4 regions of the Bacillus sp. Hm123 genome follow, and region 4 is predicted to be linked to each of the others. Evidence: riboswitches for the same ligand, from Rfam matches in the RefSeq annotation. Region 4 holds a riboswitch; each other region holds the start of a gene.
The links. A riboswitch is a leader RNA that binds a small molecule or an ion and turns the genes downstream of it on or off. The one in region 4 is predicted to bind cobalamin.
Positions count from the first base shown of each region.

Region 1: it holds a riboswitch for cobalamin, as region 4 does, so the genes downstream of both, ACSVDJ_RS04040 (ABC transporter substrate-binding protein) here and ACSVDJ_RS14830 (ribonucleoside-diphosphate reductase subunit alpha) in region 4, are expected to answer to the same signal.
Region 2: it holds a riboswitch for cobalamin, as region 4 does, so the genes downstream of both, ACSVDJ_RS09410 (iron chelate uptake ABC transporter family permease subunit) here and ACSVDJ_RS14830 (ribonucleoside-diphosphate reductase subunit alpha) in region 4, are expected to answer to the same signal.
Region 3: it holds a riboswitch for cobalamin, as region 4 does, so the genes downstream of both, ACSVDJ_RS09330 ((2Fe-2S) ferredoxin domain-containing protein) here and ACSVDJ_RS14830 (ribonucleoside-diphosphate reductase subunit alpha) in region 4, are expected to answer to the same signal.

Region 1 covers NZ_CM200277.1:773,020-778,398, reverse strand. The annotation lists gene ACSVDJ_RS04050 (bifunctional ABC transporter ATP-binding protein/adenosylcobinamide amidohydrolase) at 1-356, opposite strand, end outside; gene ACSVDJ_RS04045 (FecCD family ABC transporter permease) at 353-1,414, opposite strand; gene ACSVDJ_RS04040 (ABC transporter substrate-binding protein) at 1,377-2,348, opposite strand; cobalamin riboswitch at 2,465-2,606, opposite strand; gene ACSVDJ_RS04035 (hypothetical protein) at 2,760-2,927, shown strand; gene bioA (adenosylmethionine--8-amino-7-oxononanoate transaminase) at 3,196-4,548, opposite strand; gene bioD (dethiobiotin synthase) at 4,526-5,257, opposite strand; gene ACSVDJ_RS04020 (biotin transporter BioY) at 5,359-5,379, shown strand, end outside.
Region 2 covers NZ_CM200277.1:1,837,796-1,843,174, reverse strand. The annotation lists gene adh (aldehyde dehydrogenase) at 1-993, shown strand, start outside; gene ACSVDJ_RS09415 (DUF779 domain-containing protein) at 1,013-1,369, shown strand; cobalamin riboswitch at 1,506-1,697, shown strand; gene ACSVDJ_RS09410 (iron chelate uptake ABC transporter family permease subunit) at 1,918-2,952, shown strand; gene ACSVDJ_RS09405 (ABC transporter ATP-binding protein) at 2,954-3,751, shown strand; gene ACSVDJ_RS09400 (methyltransferase domain-containing protein) at 3,751-4,782, shown strand; gene ACSVDJ_RS09395 (ABC transporter substrate-binding protein) at 4,801-5,379, shown strand, end outside.
Region 3 covers NZ_CM200277.1:1,825,115-1,830,493, forward strand. The annotation lists gene cobJ (precorrin-3B C(17)-methyltransferase) at 1-1,294, opposite strand, end outside; gene ACSVDJ_RS09330 ((2Fe-2S) ferredoxin domain-containing protein) at 1,307-1,693, opposite strand; cobalamin riboswitch at 1,825-2,019, opposite strand; gene ACSVDJ_RS09335 (GHMP family kinase ATP-binding protein) at 2,098-2,940, opposite strand; gene ACSVDJ_RS09340 (biotin transporter BioY) at 3,203-3,772, shown strand; gene ACSVDJ_RS09345 (NRDE family protein) at 3,787-4,575, opposite strand; gene ACSVDJ_RS09350 (iron-containing alcohol dehydrogenase) at 4,675-5,379, shown strand, end outside.
Region 4 covers NZ_CM200277.1:2,819,299-2,824,677, forward strand. The annotation lists gene sufD (Fe-S cluster assembly protein SufD) at 1-153, opposite strand, end outside; gene sufC (Fe-S cluster assembly ATPase SufC) at 192-971, opposite strand; cobalamin riboswitch at 1,321-1,502, shown strand; gene ACSVDJ_RS14830 (ribonucleoside-diphosphate reductase subunit alpha) at 1,673-3,895, shown strand; gene ACSVDJ_RS14835 (flavodoxin) at 3,883-4,311, shown strand; gene ACSVDJ_RS14840 (ribonucleotide-diphosphate reductase subunit beta) at 4,275-5,336, shown strand.

The sequences.
Region 1 (5,379 bases), 1.6 Mb from region 4:
ACCGCTTCTTCATCTTCTCGCTTCCACACCGGGAATAGTCCGCTTTGATGAGCGTAGCGGCCGAGCGAGACGGTTTCTTTTACCGTATAAGCAAAGGGCAAGGACGTATCCTGCGGCAATACGGCGATGACTTTCGCTAATTCCTTCGCCGAGAATTCCTTGAGCTTTCGACCTTGAATCGTCACTTCCCCCGCTTGGATCGGCACGACGCCACTCAACATTTTCATTAACGTCGTTTTACCGCTGCCATTTGGTCCTAATATGCCAAACAGCTCTCCTTGCTGAACAGAAAAAGATAGCTGATTCACAATCGTTCGATTGCCGTAACCACCGGCGACTTGTTCTACGTTTATCATGCAGCACCTCTTCCTTTCCTTCGCTTACGCAATAGAATCATGGCGAACACCGGAGCACCAATGACTGAAGTAATGACACCAATCGGTAGTTCCGTCGGAGAAATAATCGTTCGCGACACTAAATCGGTTAAAATTAAAAAGCCAGCCCCAATCAAAACAGATAATGGCAGTAAATGACGGTGATCCGGTCCCCACACGAGTCGGATAAAATGCGGAATAACTAGACCAACAAAGCCAATCGTTCCGGAAACCGCCACCGCAGCACCCGTTAACATCGAGCCAGCGCCTAAAATCACAAGTTTTTTCCTGCGAACATCAACGCCTAAATGTTGCGCCTTCTCCTCACCGAAAGTCATCGCATTCAACTCTGCAGAATGGAGCACGAGCACCAACGTCCCGACTAAGAAAAATGGGACGATCAACTGAATATAATCCCAGCCTCTCATCGACACACTGCCAAGCAGCCAGCCGATAATTTGCCGTAACTCTTCCCCTGTAAGCGCGATCATTAACGAAATCATCGCCCCTAAAAAAGAACTAAAAATAATTCCTGTCAGAATGATCGTCTCTACTTTGAGCGACCGCTCAATCGCTTGAGCAAATAAAAGAACGATAAAAATAGTAACAATCGCCGCAATAACGCTCACAATCGGCAACGTGAATCGTTCAAATAAAGGAAGTTGAATATTAAAGAATAGTACCATCACTGCCCCCGCGGATGCACCAGATGACACCCCTAACGTATAGGGATCAGCTAAAGGGTTGCGTAACAGCCCTTGAAAGGCCGCTCCTGCTACCGCCAACGAAGCGCCAACGAGCCCAGCAAGCAACACGCGTGGAAAACGAATATTCCAAACAACACTATCAAAGGATGGATCGATACCGCTAATCGATGTACCGAAAAAATGGTGGGATAATAAGAAGACGATATCCCGAACCGGAACGTGCATCGTTCCGATCGAGATACCGGCTAATACCGCTATAATAAAAAAAGCAAAGGCAATAACGTAGGCGGAAACTTTATTTCTTAAAAACATCTGGATAAACCGCTTCAGCAAGTTGCTCTAATCCTTCTGTCAGACGAGGACCTGTACGGGATACTAAGTCAGACTGGACATCGTGCACTTCTTTATTTTTGATCGCAGCTACATTTTCCCACCCTTTGCGGCTCAACACTTGCTCTACCGGCTTTTCAATATAATACCCATAAGTTGTGATGATAACATCTGGATTCTTCTCAATGACTGCTTCTTCCGTAATTGCTTTCCAGCCATCTAAGTCCGCTGAAGCATTTTTCGCATGAATGATTTCAAGCATTTCATTCATAAATGTGTTTTTTCCTGGCGTGTAAATTTCAGGTGCTGGTTGAACTTCAACAAACACATTTTTCATTTCGTCTTCTGTAATCGCTTCAGCTTGCTTCTCAATTTCTGCGACATCTTCCTTCATATCAGCCACGACTTCATCCGCTTCTTTTGCTTTCCCTGTCGCTTGACCGATCATTTCAATTGACTCATACACTTCGTCAAAGTTTTGAGCATCGTTCACAACTAGTACATCAATGCCAGCGTCTTCTAATTGCTTCAAGCCATCTTTCGAATTATGAGCACCAGATGCTTGAGCTAACACTAGATCAGGATTTAAACTAATAATCTTTTCAACATTAAAATCCATACCGCCGATTTTCTCGATCTTTGTCACTTCTTCTGGATAATTATCATAATCATTTACCCCAACAATTTCTTTCCCAAGATCTAATTCAAACGCGATTTCCGTGTTGCTCGGAACGAGAGAAACGATGCGTTCAGGATCTTCGTCAATAACAACGTCTTTCCCTGCACCATCTTTAATCGTCACTGGAAACGCCGCTTCTTGCGTTTCTTTCGGTGGATTCGTTTGCTCTTTTTCCGGAGCCGCTTTCTCTTCACCGCAACCAGCGAGCACCCCAGCCGCTAGTAGCATCGATAAAATCGAAGTCGATAGTTTTTTCATCTTTTCTATTCTCTCCTTTATGTTTATAAAATTAAAAAACACCTCTACGTAATAGAGGTGTGCAGTGAAAAAGGGTAGATTCTGCCCTTTCACACCACCCTATCCTCGTAGGTTTGTCGGTGCTTGTGATACAGGCAGGTTTTCTGGCTCGTGAAATGAACAATCTCACTCACAGTGGCGGGACCGCGCTGGATTTACACCAGCTTCCCCTTTTAAGAAGCCGCTTTCCATGGCTTCACCTAATCAAGCATATGTATGATTTATTAACACTAATTATACACAATTTTAATCCCACTTCCACGCCCTTTTTCGCTCTTTCAAAAAATCAACGGAAGAAGTTTGAATTTTCCATATGTATCCGCTAGAATACAAGTATAATAGACTACTGTAATTTGAAAGGAGTGGATTCATATGAAATTAGTAATCGTTATCGGATTATTCCTTCTACTAATGGCTACAGGGGTTTACCTAATATTTGGTCTCCGTCAAATCCTAGATTCTCACGAAGCATCAAAAATAGACAAAATACCAAACAACCACTTCACAAAACAAAACGGCGGTCAAGACATTGGCATGTAGTAACTAAAGCGGAGGCGACTGTCCAGACACGACAAGCAAATGTTCTGACGCTGGAAAGGCGTTAGCCTTGTAAGGGGCAGGTTATTTGACTCGAGTGTCTAGGAGGCGCAGCTAGATGATAACTAAAGCGAAAGGCGCTGTTTGGCGACGTATGGACTGGAGCATTCCGCACGAGATAAAGGAAACACGATGAACGTTAGTGAATCGATGTTGACTTATCGCAAGCTGGATAAAAACAATCCGCAGAGACGACCTCTGCGGATTGTTTTTATCGTTGCTGAACAAGCTGAATTTCTTCAATCGCTTGTTTCATGATTTGCCCCATTTGTGTCAGTTCTTCAAAGCTTGTAGCGAGCGGTGGCATGAAAACGATCACGTCACTGAGCGGTCTTGTCAGCATGCCAAGTTCTCGCATTCTTAACGTGGCTTTATACGCAACACGCTCTTCCCACGGAAACGGTTCTTTCGTTTCTTTATCCTTCACAATTTCAATCCCGCACATTAGTCCAAGCTGACGAACATCCCCGACTTGCGGCAATTTGGCAAGTTCAGCTAGGATTTCCTTGACGTATTCGGCTTTTTTAGCCGCTTGATCGACTAATCGCTCTTTTTCAAAAATCTTTAAATTCGCTAAAGCAGCGGCACAGCCGAGCTGATTTCCTGTATAAGAATGTCCATGGAAGAAGGTTTTCATTTCTGTGTAATCCGCATAAAAAGCAGCATAAACTTTTTCCGTTGTTATCGTTGCCGCGATTGGCAAATAGCCCCCGGTGATTCCTTTAGCAACCGTCATAATATCTGGTTGGACGTCTTCATATTCAACAGCAAACATCTTTCCTGTCCGACCGAAGCCTGTCGCTACTTCGTCCACAACAAGTAAAATATCAAACTCGCGGCAAAGTGCTTCCAATGCTTTTAAATACCCCGGTGGCATCATATTCATTCCGCCAGCTCCTTGCATCAGCGACTCGACCATCACACCTGCAATTTCCTCGTGCTTCTCTTCAAATAATTGACGAATCGCCTCAAGTGACTCTCGCTTCACCGTTGCTTCATCGCCAGAAGGATGACGGTATGTTGCCGGGAATGGTACGACGTAAGAGTTAAACATTAGCGAGCTATAGACGCGGTGATAAATATCGATGGCGCCGACACTAATCGCCCCAACCGTATCCCCGTGATAGCCGTTAGACATCGTCACAAATTTCGTTTTCGTCGTTATTCCTTTGTTTTGCCAATATTGATAGGCCATTTTAATGGCAATTTCCACCGCTTCTGCCCCGCTATCCGAGTAAAAGACACGCGTTAGCTTTTCCGGTGCCAGCTTAACTAATTGTTCCGCTAACTCAATCGATGGCACATTAGCCGCCCCTAATAAAGTAGAATGAGCAATTTTATCAAGCTGAGCTTTAATCGCCTCATCAATTTCTGAGCGACGATGACCGTGGACGTTAAGCCAAAGCGAAGAGTAGCCATCTAAATATTCATTGCCGTGAATATCCTTCAACTTGATTCCTTCCCCGCTTTCGATAATAAGCGGCGCTTCTTCATAATCCTTCATTTGCGTAAATGGAAGCCACATATGCTTTTTACTAATGTCATATAGTCTTTTCGTATCCATCAACCTCTACCTCCTGCAATTGTTTGATTCTCCAATTTTCTGTGATTGCTGAACGAGATGCTTCATTCGCTAAATAGCTAGAAATGTTTTGAATGTAAGGAATTGTTCCGATGATTGGCACGTTCGTCAACCGCTCAATCATTTGTCGATTATCTTGCTCGATCGCTTCATCTTCTGGCACCGTGCTTGATAAAATAATGCCCGCCACGTGCAACCCTCTATTTTTTAATGCTTCGACGGTCAGCATCGTATGATTGATCGTCCCTAAGCTCGCTCTAGCCGCTATAATAATTGGAAACTTCAATTCTTCCATGAGGTCAATGATGCAATACCCTTGACGATTAAGAGGAACATACACCCCACCTGCTCCCTCAACGATCAATATTTCCTGATCGCTCGCTTTCTCTTGAATGTTTGTGACCACTTCTTCAATCGGAATGACCACTCCCTCTTGCTCTGCCGCTAAATGAGGAGAACTTGCCATTTTGTATAAGTAGGTAGATAACTCTTGATCTTTAAGTTCTGGCAACAATTGATAGATTGCCGCATCAGGAGCAATCAACTTTCCTTCTCGTTCTTCTGCCCCACTTTGTACTGGCTTATAAGGATAAACATCGACCCCTTTTTGTAAAAGAGCATGGGTCAGCAACAGCGTGGCAATCGTTTTTCCGGCGTCTGTATCCGTTCCAGTCAAAAAAATTCCAGACATGTCCATCATCCTCCTGAAAAAAGTGTTAACTATATTTACAAAAATGTTAACATATGAAAAAATATTAGACAATGATATTTTTTAAAAGGAGGATCACTTATATGAAAGCGAATCAAATTGTG
Region 2 (5,379 bases), 980 kb from region 4:
GCTCCTGCTTTAGCAGCCGGAAACTGTGTTGTACTTAAACCAGCCGAGCAAACACCTGCCTCGATTCTAGTATTAATGGAGCTGATTGGTGATATTTTACCTCCAGGAGTCGTGAATATTGTCAACGGCTTCGGCTTAGAATGCGGTAAGCCACTAGCCACTAGCCCACGAATTGCGAAAGTTGCGTTCACTGGAGAAACAACGACGGGCCGCTTAATTATGCAATATGCATCACAAAATATTATTCCTGTCACACTTGAGCTTGGTGGTAAATCACCGAATGTTTTCTTTGAAGATGTCATGGCTCAAGATGATGCGTACTTAAATAAAGCGGTTGAAGGATTTGTTCTATTTGCTTTAAATCAAGGGGAAGTATGTACATGTCCATCACGAGCGCTCATTCAAGAATCGATCTATGATCAATTTATGGAGCGAGCATTAGAACGCGTGAAGCAAATCAAAACAGGCAATCCACTAGATACGGAAACGATGATGGGGGCTCAAGCTTCTAATGAACAAATGGAGAAAATTCTTTCCTATGTTGATATCGGTAAACAAGAAGGAGCCGCTTGCTTAACAGGTGGCGAGCGCAATCAATTCGCCGGTTTTGAAAACGGCTACTACATGAAGCCAACCGTCTTTAAAGGAGATAACAGTATGCGTATTTTCCAAGAAGAAATTTTTGGCCCTGTCGTGTCTGTCACTACGTTTAAAGATGAAAAAGAAGCACTGCAAATCGCCAATGATACGTTATATGGACTTGGTGCCGGTGTTTGGTCAAGAAATATGAATCTTGCTTATGAAATGGGGCGCGGTATTCAAGCCGGACGTGTGTGGACGAACTGTTATCATGCGTACCCAGCTCATGCGGCGTTCGGTGGTTACAAAATGTCAGGAATCGGACGCGAAAATCACTTAATGATGCTGTCTCACTACCAACAAACGAAAAACTTGCTCGTCAGCTATAGCGAGGATGCTCTTGGATTCTTCTAAATAGAAGGAGGGATTTTCAATCGTTGAACGCGTAACCGCAACAGCAGCAGCCTTACAATTAATTGAGAAGTTAAAGGAAAGACATGGGCCTTTAATGTTTCATCAGTCCGGTGGGTGCTGTGATGGCAGCTCGCCGATGTGCTATCCAGAAGGAGATTTTTTAACTGGCCGAAGCGATGTCTTATTAGGGGAAATTGGTGGTTGTCCTTTTTACATGAATGCCGCTCAATTTGACTATTGGAAGCATACCCAGCTAATCATCGATGTTGTTGATGGTCAAGGTGGAATGTTTTCATTAGAAGGACGAGAAGGTAAGCGTTTTCTTACTAGATCACGTGTTTTTACCGAAGAAGAACGAGCAGAATTGAATCAGTAATATCACCCCCTTGTGGAGAAGTTCTCTGCAGGGGGTTTTGACTTGAAAGAACTAAGTGCGACAAAATATTAAACTTTCCACTATTTTGATAATGGTAGACATTTTTAGCTTTAATGTAGTAATATTTAGAAAAGTTCATATTTATTATTAGACAGGTGCTATATTTACTCGAAAATATGTATAGCTTAAAAGGGAAGTTCGGTGAAAGTCCGGCACGGTTCCCGCCACTGTAAGTCAGAGCGACCTGAAACATGCCACTGTGAATAACGGGAAGGCTCAGGGAGTGTAGAAGATGAGTCAGGAGACCTGCCCGTTTAGTAAATACGAAATAACCTACGGGATATAGGGGGTGTTGACGGAAAGTATGATCGTTGTGCTAGTTTTATGCATAGACAATCTTTTTTGTGAGCATTTAAACTCGACGGGTTTAAATGCTCTTTTTATTTGTCAGAAAAACATATGACATTGATGTGAAGGGGGAGTTACCAATCGAGCAAGTACAAACAATTTCCATCGAAAAAAGAAAGAAATCGAGCGTCAATTATAAGCTGTCTTTTTTTATCTTTTTTTTAATTAGCGTTCTTGTTGTTTCTATTACGATCGCGATTATGGTAGGGCCTGTATCGATTCATCCGCTGACTGTATGGAAGATTGCTCTGTCAAAAGCCTTTTCTCTTGAGCATGTGATCACAAAAGACTGGTCAGCCGCTCAAGAAAATATTGTTTGGAATTTAAGGTTTCCGAGAGTGATATTAGCTGTCATTGCTGGAGCTGGCTTAGCGATCAACGGAACATCCGTTCAAGCGCTTGTTCGCAACTCATTAGCCGATCCGTACATATTAGGTGTATCTTCTGGCGCATCAGTTGGTGCTACGTTAGTGATTATATTTGGGGCCTTTTCCATATTCGGACAGTATGCGCTAATCACGGCTGCCTTTATCGGCTCCTTGCTTTCTATTATTCTTGTGTATTTTCTAGCTCAAGTGGGCGGAAAGATTTCAACAGTGAGATTATTATTAGCGGGGATCGCTATTTCCATGGTGCTTTCTGCTATTACCAGCTTTATTGTGATATCAGCACCGAAAGAAGAAGGAATAAGAGATGCGATGTTTTGGATGATGGGGAGCCTGGCAGGTGCTAAGTGGGAGTATATTCCTATTCCCGCCCTTGTCATATGTTTAGGGTTTCTATTTTTATGGTCTCAATATCGGGCGTTGAACATTTTGTTAATGGGGGAAGAGGCAGCGGTCACGTTAGGAGTGAATGTTGAAACGTTTAGAAAAGTTCTGATTGTCACTACTGCTTTAATGACAGGCGTGCTCGTATCTGTATGCGGTTCCATCGGCTTTCTTGGCCTAATGGTGCCTCACATTGTTCGTTTAATGGTCGGATCGGATCATCAAAAAGTGTTACCGATTAGCGCTTTAATCGGAGCGATCTTCCTCGTGTGGGCAGATATAGTTGCCAAACAAGTGATTGCTCCAGAAGAAATGCCGATTGGGATTGTGACAGCACTTTGCGGTGGACCATTCTTTCTATGGATGCTAAGAAGAAGCCATTACGCTTTTGGAGGGGAGAAGTAGGGTGAACATCTCTGTACAAAATATAAGCTCAAGTATTGAAAAGAAACCATTGTTGAAAAACGTTCATGCGGATATTGCTTCAGGAGAGTTTGTTGGTCTCATAGGACCGAACGGAAGTGGCAAATCAACCCTTTTGAAAAACATCTATCGCGTGCTCAAGCCTGATGCGGGAATGATCACATTAGATGACGAAAATATTTTCAAGCTTTCCTCGCGCAATGTGGCCCAAAAATTAGCGGTCGTTAGTCAAGAAACACCGTCGTTATTTGATTTTACCGTAGCTGAAATTGTCTCGATGGGGCGCTCTCCACATAAAAAGTTTCTGGAAGCGGATTCAAAAAAGGATCATCAAGTGATGGATCATTGTCTTCAAAAGGTGGGAATGACGGATTTCATCCATACACCGTTCTCCTCCTTATCAGGTGGAGAGAAGCAAAGAGTGATGATCGCCCGTGCCCTCGCTCAAGAAGCACAAGTGCTAGTATTAGACGAACCGACGAATCATTTAGACATTCATCATCAGCTCCAACTACTAGACCTTGTTCGCAAGCTGAACATGACGGTCTTCGCCGCTTTACATGATTTAAATTTAGCGGCGGCTTATTGCGATCGTATCTATGTCATTGACAACGGCGAAATGATTATATCGGGTACACCAGCTGAAGTGCTGACAACGGACATGCTCAAGGAAGTTTTTCGAGTGGAAGCCGATATTATCGTCCATCCTTTGACGAACAAAATCCATATTACTTATTTATCGGAAGGGATGATCCAGCAGTCGGAAAGAGAGGTGATTTAATGTCCATCACCACATGTCAAGTATGCGGATTTATTTACGATGAATGGGCGGGAGATACAAAAAATGGCGTTCCTAAAGGGACATCCTTATATGAGTTGGCTGGCAGCTTGTGTAATAGATGCGGGCTGCAAGGAGAAAGGCATTTGAAAGAGCCAACTGCTGTTTATGAAAACATGGAAGCAGATTATTATGATCAATTTGCAGGGAAGTCAGGAGTCTCCTTTTATTGCGACTTCCTTGCAAACGGTGATCCTCAGCAACAAGTGTTAGAAATAGGGGTTGGTACAGGGCGAATTGCCGTAGAACTTTGCCGAAAAGGGATACCCGTAACAGGCATCGATCATAGTGGTGACATGTTAAAGGTCGCTAATAAAAAAGCGAAAGCGTTTCTGAAACATCAGCCCGATTTACTTGAATTAATCCAAATGGACGTTCAGCAGCTAGAGCTTAATCAACCCTTTTCACATATTATTTTGCCTGATGGTGTACTCCAGCATTTTACTGTCATGAGTGAACAAGTGGCTATTTTACAAAAAATACATACCCATTTAAGGCAAGATGGAATGATAGCTATAGACATTATTTTACCGCCCGTAAGCAAAGAATGGACGTTTCGTCACCGAAAAAAATTAATGAATCAGCAAGAAATACATGTAGACATTCAAGGAGAAACCTCTTTGACGAGGCAAATTTACCGCTATGAAGCCACCTTTGAAAAGTTTGTTCAAGGCCAAAGCAAAGAGCGATATCGAGTGGACCGTGAGCTAAGTCTCATGCTCCCTAAAGAAGCGGCGCTTTTATTAGAGAGCCAAGGATTTAAGGTGGTGAAGATGGTGAATAACTATCAATCTCATCATATACAAGGGTGGCAATCATCTTATCCTTTATTAAAAACAAATGAAAGCTTACAAGAAGAGGTTCACGAGTTTAAAGAGAGTGTGTGGAGCAATGGAGGATATCCATTCAGCGGGCTAATCGAAGAAAAACATGCAGCTCCCGTTGAATATTGGACGATTATTGCTAAAAAATAAGAATAAAAGGAGAAAAAAATGAAAAAGTTAAAACAAAGTATATTTGCGAGTATGGTCGCTTTATTGTTATTAATCACAACAGCATGTAACCAATCCGCATTACCAACAGAGAAACCAGCTGATAAGAATACCGAAGTAACCGGGCCAGTTACGATTGAAAATATGGATCGAACGCTGACCTTTGAAGAAGCACCTAAACGAGCTGTCACGTTAAATCAACACACAACAGAAATTATGCTTGCTCTCGGTTTAGAAGATTCAATGGTAGGCACGGCCTATTTAGATGACGAAATTTTGCCAGAGTATAAAGAAGCTTATGAGAAAATCAAAGTGCTATCTGATCAATACCCGAGCCAAGAAGTATTTTTAGGGGTAGAACCAGATTTTGCGTATGCTGGCTGGCAAAGCGCCTTTACAGACAAGGCGTTAGGAACAGTAGAACAGCTTGAACAATTCGGCGTGAAATCTTATTCACAACAATCTTCGAGTATGTCAGGTCCAACGATGGCCGATGTATTTACAGACATTTTAAACATCGGACGCATCTTTAGAGTAGAAGATCGAGCGGAAACGTTAGTTCAAAACATGAAAGAAGGA
Region 3 (5,379 bases), 990 kb from region 4:
AACAAGCCATGCCACAGCCGTTGACACCGATATTCAGCGCTTTAGGCATCTCCATTCCACCGAGCTTTTGTTGCAGCTCTTCTGCGTATGGAATCGCATCCTTCTTTTCACCATCACAAAAGTCACATGCTTTAATCGCTAACACATCTCCAACCGGAGAAATGATAAAGCCAGCCTGTTGCAGTTGCTCTGTTAATTGTTGTGGCTCTTCCGTTGATACGCGTAAAATAATTTGGTGATGAGGCGTGTATTCAACAGAGCCTTCCTCTCCGGCAACAGCTGATAGTACAAGCAATTGCTGTGCAGAAAACTTTTTATTCGCTACCCCCGGACTAACAGCGACTTCAAAAATGGATTGGATCGGTGTGGGAAATACGACTTCTTTTGTCGGAAGCTCTTTGTTTTGATCGAGTAATTGCAACGCCTTCATGCCGAGTTCTAATAAAGGCGGAGCTTCTGCCTTCCCTTCATGAAGCGCCCACGGTTCGTTTTCACGCTTCAATCGTTCATGCGGCTTCAATGGTTGCTTCTCAGAAGTCAACGTATACTTTCGCTGATAGCCTCGTGGTGTGATCATTTTATTGTCATAAATAAACGTGGTAGAATTCCCGATCATAACCGTTGTCAACATCCCAATGTCATGCTCAAGCATGTCCGCTAACGTCGTTAAAATAACTTGTTCTCTATCCCGGTACGCACTTTTCACAAGCCCGACAGGTGTGTCAGGAGAACGATATTTTAATAGAATGCGCTGCGCCTCAACAATTTGTCTTGTGCGCTTTCCGCTTTTCGGATTATAAAGAGCAATAACGAAATCCGCTTGTCCTGCCGCGTCAATTCGCTTTTCAATTAACTCCCATGGCGTTAAGTGATCACTTAAACTGATCGTACAAGCATCGTGCATAACAGGCGCCCCGAGTAAAGAGGCACACGAATTAATCGCTGAAATACCGGGAATAATTTCTACTTCAACTCCATCCGCCTCTCTCCAGCCTTTTTCGACAAGCACCTCATAGACAAGACCTGCCATGCCATACACACCAGCATCTCCGCTCGAAATGACCGCCACTTTCTTTCCCTGTTCGGCATACTTCACCGCTGCCTGTGCACGACTCACTTCCTCGGACATTCCTGTACTGATCACCTCTTTGCCCTCGATAAAATTAGCGATCAATTCAACATACGTTTTATAACCGATAATGCAATCGCTTTCTTGGAGCGCTTCTTTCGCTCGTTCGGTAATATGCTTCTCACTGCCTGGACCGAAGCCAACTAGTAGTAATTTCCCTTTCATTGGACACCCTCCTCACTGAACAGCCTTTTTGACTTCACGATCTTTTTCAATCCCTTTTATGCGATCGTTCATAAGCTCCATTCCACTTCCATTATATGTATAAGTTAACGCTTCTTGCACAGGTTGACCGTTTTGTAAATGCTGATGGACAATCCTTTTGGCCATGAGCTCGTCCACCTCGTGATACCAAGCTCCTTCTGGATACACAACGACGACACAAGCATCTTTACAACGACCATTACATTTCGTTCTTGACGTATGCACACGAACATCGAGCTCTCGTTCTTTAATTTCCTCCCGAATCGCTTGCGTCACTTCTTCGCCGCCCTTTCGCATACAACTCGACCCATTACAAATCAACACGTGATGATTCATTTCTTTCAAATTCCAAGTCGTCATATGATCGCTCCTTTTCTATCAAAAAATCCTTAACTCCAAAAGAAGTTAAGGATTTTGTGTAATGATCCGTACGCTGCTCATGTGCAGCTCGTCCGCTCGATACAGCTATCCTACTCTTCCCTCCGAAGAATGATGAAAAAAAGGTAGAAGCAGGTCTCCTGGCTTACGGGTCTCTTTACTCTTGTCCCTTCCCAGCGCAACAAGCACCAGTGGTTATTGACAATTTCATCGCCGTTTACAGTAACGGGGGCTGCATCGGACTTGCACCGATTTCCCTATTATCCCTTGTGAATCAACAAAAGGGCACTCTTACCTTATTATTTAATTTAAATATGTCATTTATTTGAACAACTGCTTTAAGATTATCAGTAAACGCCTCATGTTGACAAGAATTTTTTTTATTTTTAGAAAATTATTAATGGATTCCACCCGGTTTCTATGCGAACCTGTTCAATGGCTTTTTGTCGCTTTTGTAAAAGAAAAGGGTCTTGTCGATCAAACAACAACCCGATCACAGTCCCGCTATGCCCAATAATTACTCCTCCCTGTAACTCGGTTGCCAAATCTACAAACAAACGAATCTTTGGCTTCGGTAAAAAACGTTCATTCACTTGCGAACTAGCTGTGGCAGCTCGCAAAATTTGTTCAACATTTCCGTCTGTAAGCCCTACTGTCATTTCGTAAAAAATCTGTTCTAATAATTGTTTTTCTGCTTCATTGTAATCCTTTTTATTACGGTGAAAAGCTCGCGTATTCACTCTTCCGCCACTATCAAAGCCGATGCAAACAAGCTCAGGCACGTGAGGAAATTCGTGCAAAAGCTCGCCTGTTTGCTGATTGATTGCTGTAATCCCTCGATGCATCACCCCATCTGTCGGCTCGATGTTCGCCGCGATCATCGCTTCCTCTTTCGCTGACAATGTAGCGCCGACACTTGCAGTGACCGCTCGAATCGTAGCGACGATATCGGCAGAACTGCTCGCCATCCCCTTTCCTACTGGAATAGATGAGGTAATAGACAAATATCCGCTTGGCGAGCGGCCCAACATTCGCAGCGTCTGTTCTGCGGCCATTAACGCTAATTTCTTTCCTTTCGTCTCTCCAATTAACGAACCTACTTGTGCAGGTGTAAATCTCGCTTCACTATATAAAGGACTAGGAAAGGTAAATAAAAATGGCTGCCCATCGATCTCCCCTTGCGCTAGCTCTCCAAATGTCCCAAAGCATTTCCCTATCCCTACTCGCATGTACAAACCTCTTTTCTACGCTGTCGATTGGCTAATATTTATAACAATTTATTATAATCTTATTCTTTTTTTCTTCCAAGCGGTTGTGATTTTGTCTCTTAATGACGAAATTTTAATTATTTTTATTTTGAATTTTGCACATAATGAAATAAGCGTGGTCAACCATAATAATATTTGGTTGACAACTTATGTTACCATTCATTAAAATAACGTTAACATTTGTTTTTATTTTATTGATTTGTTATTATAGGAGGTTGGAAAAATGAGTAAACAGCACGAGAAATTAAGAATGTTGATGACGACCGCTCTATTTGCGGCGATTATTGGTATTATGGCGCAAATTACGATTCCGCTGCCGTTAGTTCCGATCACAGGGCAAACGTTAGCTGTCGGTTTGGCTGCTACAATTTTAGGTTCACGATACGGCGCGTTATCAGCGATTGTCTATATGTTCATCGGCGCAGTTGGTGTTCCTGTATTCTCTGGTATGAGCGCTGGAATGGGCGTCATTTTCGGTCCGACGGGTGGGTATATTGTTAGCTTTATTTTTTCCGCTTTTATTATCGGTTTGTATATCGAAAAAACGTCGGCCACTGTAACACAAGCATTTATTGCGAATATCATTGGGATGTTAGTTAACTTAGCCATTGGAACCGCTTGGCTGAAAGTAATGGCGAACCTTTCTTGGATGGAAGCATTCGTCGGCGGATTTGCCCCATTTATTATCGGGGGGATCATCAAAGCGATCTTGGCGGCTTGGATCGGTATTCTCGCTCGCAAACGATTGCAATCAGCTCGCCTTTTACCGTCATCCGCGAACGCATCTATTTAATACAAAAATGAGGCTCATCCAAAAGGATTGGCCTCATTTTTTTCGATCGCAAACTGAAATGGTTCTTCCGCTGTATATCGTCCGTTCGTATACGTTCGCTCAATAAACTGCACGCGGTCATTGCGGTCAATCGTCAGCACCGTAGAAGAGCGTGTGCCATACTGCTCACTGTTAATAAACATCGAAGACAGCAAGCGTTCCCACTGTAAAGAAACACCGGTTTGCGGAAGTTCTTCATCCGCCGCTTGTTCCTCAGATTGTAAGGAAGCAAATAAACAATCTGTTTCAACGATCATTTTATTACGTACACACGCCTCTAAACTCTGTTTTCCTCGCTCCGTTTTTGGCCACGATGTGTTTAAAAAAGCGTTACTTAAGCTGTGGGTACCTCGCGTAACCTGAGTGACTTCATCTTGCCGATTATTATAGTACCATAGCGAATCAGCCGTTCCGACGATCACATTAAAGCTCGGATAGTTCTCCTTATCCTCACTTAACCGCTGCAAAAATACCTCCTCCTCCATTCGTCCAGTTAAAAACGAACGAACAATGTCTCCCCGCGACCACTTCCCTTCCGTTGATTCTGTCGGATCACGGAAATTGGTTAATGCGGCAAACCTCCCGGATGTCGTCACACCAAGCCATGTGCCCATTTTTTCTAAGTCTCGCCCCGCTAATATTTGAGGCTCATCTTCCCAAAAATGAGCTCGCTTTGTCGGACGTGCGAAAAATTCATCACGGTTAGCAGCAACGATTAATTTATAATTCGGATGCTGTTGAAACTGAAAATTAATTAAACACATATCATCATCCCCTAAAATAACTCGAATTTTATCAAAAACATAAAGGAATTTCGGTGATTATAGCGAATAAACAACGAATAAAAGGTAGGTGCTGCTAAGATGAACAAATTTGTGATGCCTGAAGTTATTTTTGGCAATGGCGCGATTCATCAAGCCGGAGAATGCTGCTCTCGTCTAGGCGCAAAAAAAGTGTTAATCGTCGCTGATGAAGGCGTTATTCAAGCCGGATGGCTAGAAATTGTCATTAAAAGCTGTGTTGATGCTGGTTTGAGCTATGCATGTTATCAAGATATTACCATTAATCCGAAAGACTTTGAAGCAGAAAAAGGAGCAAATGTTTATATACACAATGAATGTGACGCCCTTATTGGCGTCGGTGGCGGAAGCGTCATTGATGTCGCCAAAGCCGTAGCCATCTTAGTTTCAAATGGAGGGACTATTTCCGATTATGAAGGAGTCGACCGCATCGAACTTCCCCTTCCCCCGCTTGTGATGGTTCCAACAACTGCTGGGTCTGGGTCGGAAGTATCTCAATTTTCCGTGATCGTTGATTCAGAAAAAGAAAAAAAGATGACGATCGTTTCTAAATCACTAGTGCCGGATATCGCCTTGATCGACCCTGAAACATTAACAACGAAAAATGCCAAATTAACGGCTTCTACTGGACTTGATGTGTTGACACACGCGATGGAATCATTCGTTAGTTTAGCGGCGACGCCATTGACCGATGTGCAAGCAAAAAATGCGATGATCCTTGTCGCTCAGTATTTACGTCCTTCCGTTGCGTCTCAATACAATAAAGAA
Region 4 (5,379 bases):
GATTTTTGTTTTTTCCGCTACTGGTAACGGTAGTACATCTATTTTATCAAGAGCCGCTAAACGCAAGTCAGTTAGCCACTGAGCGTCGCCTTTTTGCGCTGAAAATGAGCGAACGTACTCTTGATCTACTGGTAAATTTGTTTCTACAGTCATGTTCATCCTCCTAGTGATCAGCTTTCGTAAAATGGCTCTTATTGATTCACTGTTTCGTCTTCGATTCCAAGCTCTTGCTTAATCCAGTCATATCCTTCTGCTTCTAAGCGTTGTGCAAGCTCAGGTCCACCTGATTTCACGATACGACCTTGCATCATAACATGTACTTTATCAGGAGTGATGTAGTTCAAAAGACGTTGATAGTGAGTGATCATTAGGCATCCGAACTCATTGCTACGCATGTCATTAATTCCTTTAGAAACGACTTTTAATGCATCGATATCTAAACCAGAATCGATTTCATCAAGGATCGCAATTTTTGGCTCGATCATCATTAATTGCAAAATTTCGTTACGCTTTTTCTCTCCACCAGAGAAGCCTTCGTTTAAGTAACGTTGCGCCATATCTTGATCCATTTCAAGGAAGTCCATTTTTTCGTCCATTTTACGGATGAATTTCATTAAAGAAATTTCATCACCCTCTTCACGGCGGCTATTGATCGCAGAACGTAAGAAGTCGGCATTTGTTACACCTGTAATTTCGCTTGGATATTGCATCGCAAGAAATAGGCCGGCACGAGCGCGCTCGTCTACTTCCATTTCTAATACGTCTTCACCGTCAAGTTCAATGCTACCTTTTGTCACTTCATATTTCGGATGACCCATGATTGCGGAAGATAATGTTGATTTACCTGTTCCGTTTGGTCCCATAATCGCGTGGAATTCTCCACCTTTTATCTCAAGGTTTACACCCTTTAAAATCTCTTTACCCTCAATTGCTACGTGTAAATCTTTCATTACTAATGTAGAAGCTGTCATATCTATACCTCCGTCGTTATTGAAAATGTTATTGAATTATTGTCATTCTCAATTTATTCTCATTACAATCTTATAACAAATTAAAAGTATATTCAACCAATCTAAAAGAATTGCTGAGATATTTGATTATACCAAAAATTTTACTGCATCATATAATATTCTCTCCTAAAAATACCTAAAAAATAACTAACAGGAATCCACTGTTTTTGTTTGTCAATATGTTGACCACTCATCTTACTTATGTAAAATAAAAGAAGGAAAAAAATCAGTTTGTACACCTATAAATAAAATTGCCTATTTACGATTTAGACACAACATGTTAGGGTAGTATGAGTACAAAAACACAATATATAGTATAACGATGTCGTGGTACCGTAACGGTTTAATAGGGAATCCAACAAATGGAGCTGTCCCCGCAACTGTACGCGCTGACGACCGTCTTGAAGAACCACTGTAGCACTTTTTGCTGCGGGAAGGCAGGCGGAAGGAGGAAGCGTAAGCCAGTAGACCTGCCACTCATCGTCAAGCGACACGTTCTTCGGGGATTGAGAAGTTGGAAGCGAGTGAATTGACCACATGCAAGTATAGCATATTCTTTCGCTTGTTTCCTAGATTAAATTCAATCATTCAGACGAACCCCGATGTGGATCGTCTTTTTATTTTGCAGTTAAGAAGAACAAGCGAGAGAGAGGTTTAAGTATATGACAATTGTAAGTGAAAAATTAAATGAGGAAGCAATCTTAGCATCACTGAAAAAGGAGTTTGGAACAGAGCAAATAGCACTGTTAGAAAAAGCGAGCGAAAAATGGCGTGAACGTCATCCAGATGAAACCGTAAAGGCGTGGACGACGGCGATGATTTTAGAAGCATTAAGTTGCATAGATGAAGCCGCTCCTCATTGGACATATATCGCAGCTCGTCTCTATTTGCACGAAGTATACGACACACAACAAGCTCTTCGTGGTATGGCACCGTATTCAAATTTTGATCAACATGTGGAGAAATTGGTGGAGCAAGGTCTTTATACGCCAATGCTCATCGAAAAATATGAACGATCCGAACTACAAGAGATCGGTCAATTGATCGTGCCAGAACGTGATCAACTCTTTACATATATCGGGTTGAAAACGTTGATGGATCGCTATGTCGCAGTCGATTTCAATAATCAACCAGTAGAATTACCACAGGAACGTTGGCTCGTGATCGCGATGACGTTGATGCAAGATGAGCAAGTACAACGAGTGGAAAAAATTGCAGAAGCGTATTGGGCGATGAGTCAGCTTTATATGACAGTGGCAACACCAACACTTGCCAACGCTGGGAAGCCACATGGACAACTATCCAGCTGCTTTATTGATACGGTTGATGATTCTTTACAAGGAATTTATAACAGCAACACCGATGTTGCCAACTTGTCGAAGTACGGTGGCGGTATCGGTGTATACATGGGGAAAGTACGTGCTAGAGGCTCTTCCATTCGTGGATTTAAAGGGGCATCAAGTGGTGTTCTTCCGTGGATTAAACAATTGAATAATACAGCGGTCAGTGTCGACCAACTCGGTCAGCGTCAAGGAGCGATTGCGGTTTATTTAGATGTTTGGCATCAAGATATTCTTACCTTCCTCGATTTAAAGTTAAACAACGGAGACGAGCGTTTGCGAGCTCATGATATTTTTACAGGGGTCTGCTTGCCAGATTTATTTATGGAACAAGTAGAACAACGAGGAGATTGGCATTTATTTGACCCACATGAAGTGCGTACGGTGATGGGTTACTCGCTTGAAGATTTTTACGATGAAACGCGTGGCAATGGTTCTTTCCGTGAAAAATATGAAGAATGTGTCCAACATCCATCTTTAACGAGAAAAACAGTGCCAGCGATCGAAGTGATGAAACGGATTATGAAGAGCCAGTTAGAAACAGGAACACCGTTTATGTTTTATCGGGATGAAGCAAACCGCGCAAACCCGAATAAACATGAAGGTATGATTTATTCTAGCAATCTTTGTACGGAAATTATGCAAAATATGAGCCCAACTGCCTTTGAGTCAGTGACATTAGAAAATGATCTCGTCGTGACACGTTCAAAACCGGGCGATTTTGTCGTGTGTAATTTGTCATCTGTCAACCTTGGACGGGCAGTTCCAGCGGGTGTATTAGAACGTCTCATTCCGATTCAAGTTCGAATGCTTGATAACGTAATTGATTTAAACAAAATTCCAGTTGTTCAAGCAGAGCGTACGAATCGTCGCTATCGCGGTATTGGGCTTGGAACGTTCGGATGGCATCATTTGCTTGCATTAGAGAACATTCAATGGGAATCAGAAGAAGCGGTAAATTATGCCGATAAACTTTATGAAAAAGTAGCATTTTTAACGATTAAATCTTCCATGGAGTTAGCGAAAGAAAAAGAGGCCTATCCATTGTTTGAAGGATCAGATTGGCACACAGGTTACTATTTTGAACAAAAAGGCTATCAATCCGAGCAATGGCTTGCATTGAAAAAAGAAGTGGCTACAAACGGTATGCGCAACGGCTACGTCATGGCGGTTGCACCAAATAGCTCCACATCAGTTATTGCAGGCTCAACAGCTTCTATTGATCCGATTTTTAAACCTTTTTATCACGAAGAGAAAAAAGATTATAAATTACCAGTTGTTGCACCAGATTTAAATCATCGAACGTATGATGTTTACCGACACTCTGCTTACATTGTCGATCAGCGTTGGTCAATTAAACAAAATGCAGCACGCCAACACCATATCGATCAAGCTGTGTCGTTTAACCTTTACGTACCGAACAATATTCGTGCTTCCGTGTTACTCGACCTCCATATTCAAGTATGGAAATCTAACATAAAAACAACATACTATATGCGTTCGACAGCGTCTGATATAGAGGAGTGCGAGTGGTGTCATTCTTAATTGCCTATGCATCATGGAGTGGCAATACCGAGGAAGTGGCGGAATTGATTGCGGAACAATTACAAAATCAGCAGTTTGATGTCACGCTCTATCAAATCGGAACCGACCCCGTTCCAAATGTCCGGGCATTCGATGCCTTATTTCTCGGTTCGTTTACATGGGATCGGGGTTCGACGCCAGATAGCGTCAAAGATTTCGTTGCAGAAGTCGGTTATAAACCGCAACATGTCTACGTTTTTGGCACAGGGGATACACAATTCGGTGGCGATGAATTGTTTTGTCATGCAGCGGTAAAGCTTGCTCGCTTTTATGAATCCCGTTATGAGCCGTTAAAAATTGAACAAAGTCCTCGTGGGCAACAAGAGAAGAAAGTATTGGAATGGACGAAAGGAGTGACTCAACATTGGAAAAATTAAAACGGGTGAAAGTTTTACATCCAGCAAGTCCGAATAAGGCAACAGCTCTTTTTGGTGGTGAAGCGAGCGGAATTTTAAATTGGAACGACCTCGCTTACCCTCAGTTTTATACGTTGCGTCAACGGATTCGTTCGCTTTTTTGGACAGCAAACGAAGTCGATATGACACAAGATGTAAAGCAATTTTCAACTTTATCACAAACGGAACAAGACGCGTATTTAAAAATTATCGGGTTACTCGCAACATTAGATGGACCTCAAACCGTCATCGCAATGAAAATTGCTGATTTCGCAACAGATCCATCGATAAAGTCGATAATGGCGACGATCGCTGACCAAGAAAGTGAGCATAATCATAGTTATGCGTACGTCCTGTCGTCTGTTACGACGCTCGATAAACAATTAGCGTCGTTTGAAATGGGACGTCAAGATGAAGTATTGAAGAAGCGTAATGAACGAATTGTCGATGTTTACAATGAGTTTGCCGCCAATCCGACGATGGAGACGGTTTTAAAAGCGATGGTCTATACGACATTGTTAGAAGGGCTATTCTTTTACAGTGGGTTTGCGTTCTTTTACAATTTAGCACGCCATCAAAAAATGGTCGGTACGTCGACGATGATTTCTTACATTAATCGAGATGAATTACAACACGGGAAAGCGATTAGCGATATTTTTAGAGCGACGCTTGCTGAAAATCCAGCTTATAATACCGAGCAATTTACGGAGTGGATTTACGATCAATTCCGTCATTCTGTCGAACAAGAAATTATATGGAGTCGTTATGTACTCGGTAATATCGATGGTATTGACCTCGAAGAAATGGATGGTTATATAAAATACCGTGCGAATAAAATGCTTAGAATGCTCGGATTAAGTGAGATTTATGATGAATTCACAGAAAATCCAATGAAGTGGATTCGCGCGTATGTCGACAATTTTGATGATACAAAAACGGATTTCTTTGAACAAACATCTCGTCAATATGTGAAAACAAGTGATTTAAACGGTTTTGATGATTTGTAAAAATGAAAGGAGCCTCCAGAAAGTCAGTTTTCACTGATTTTCT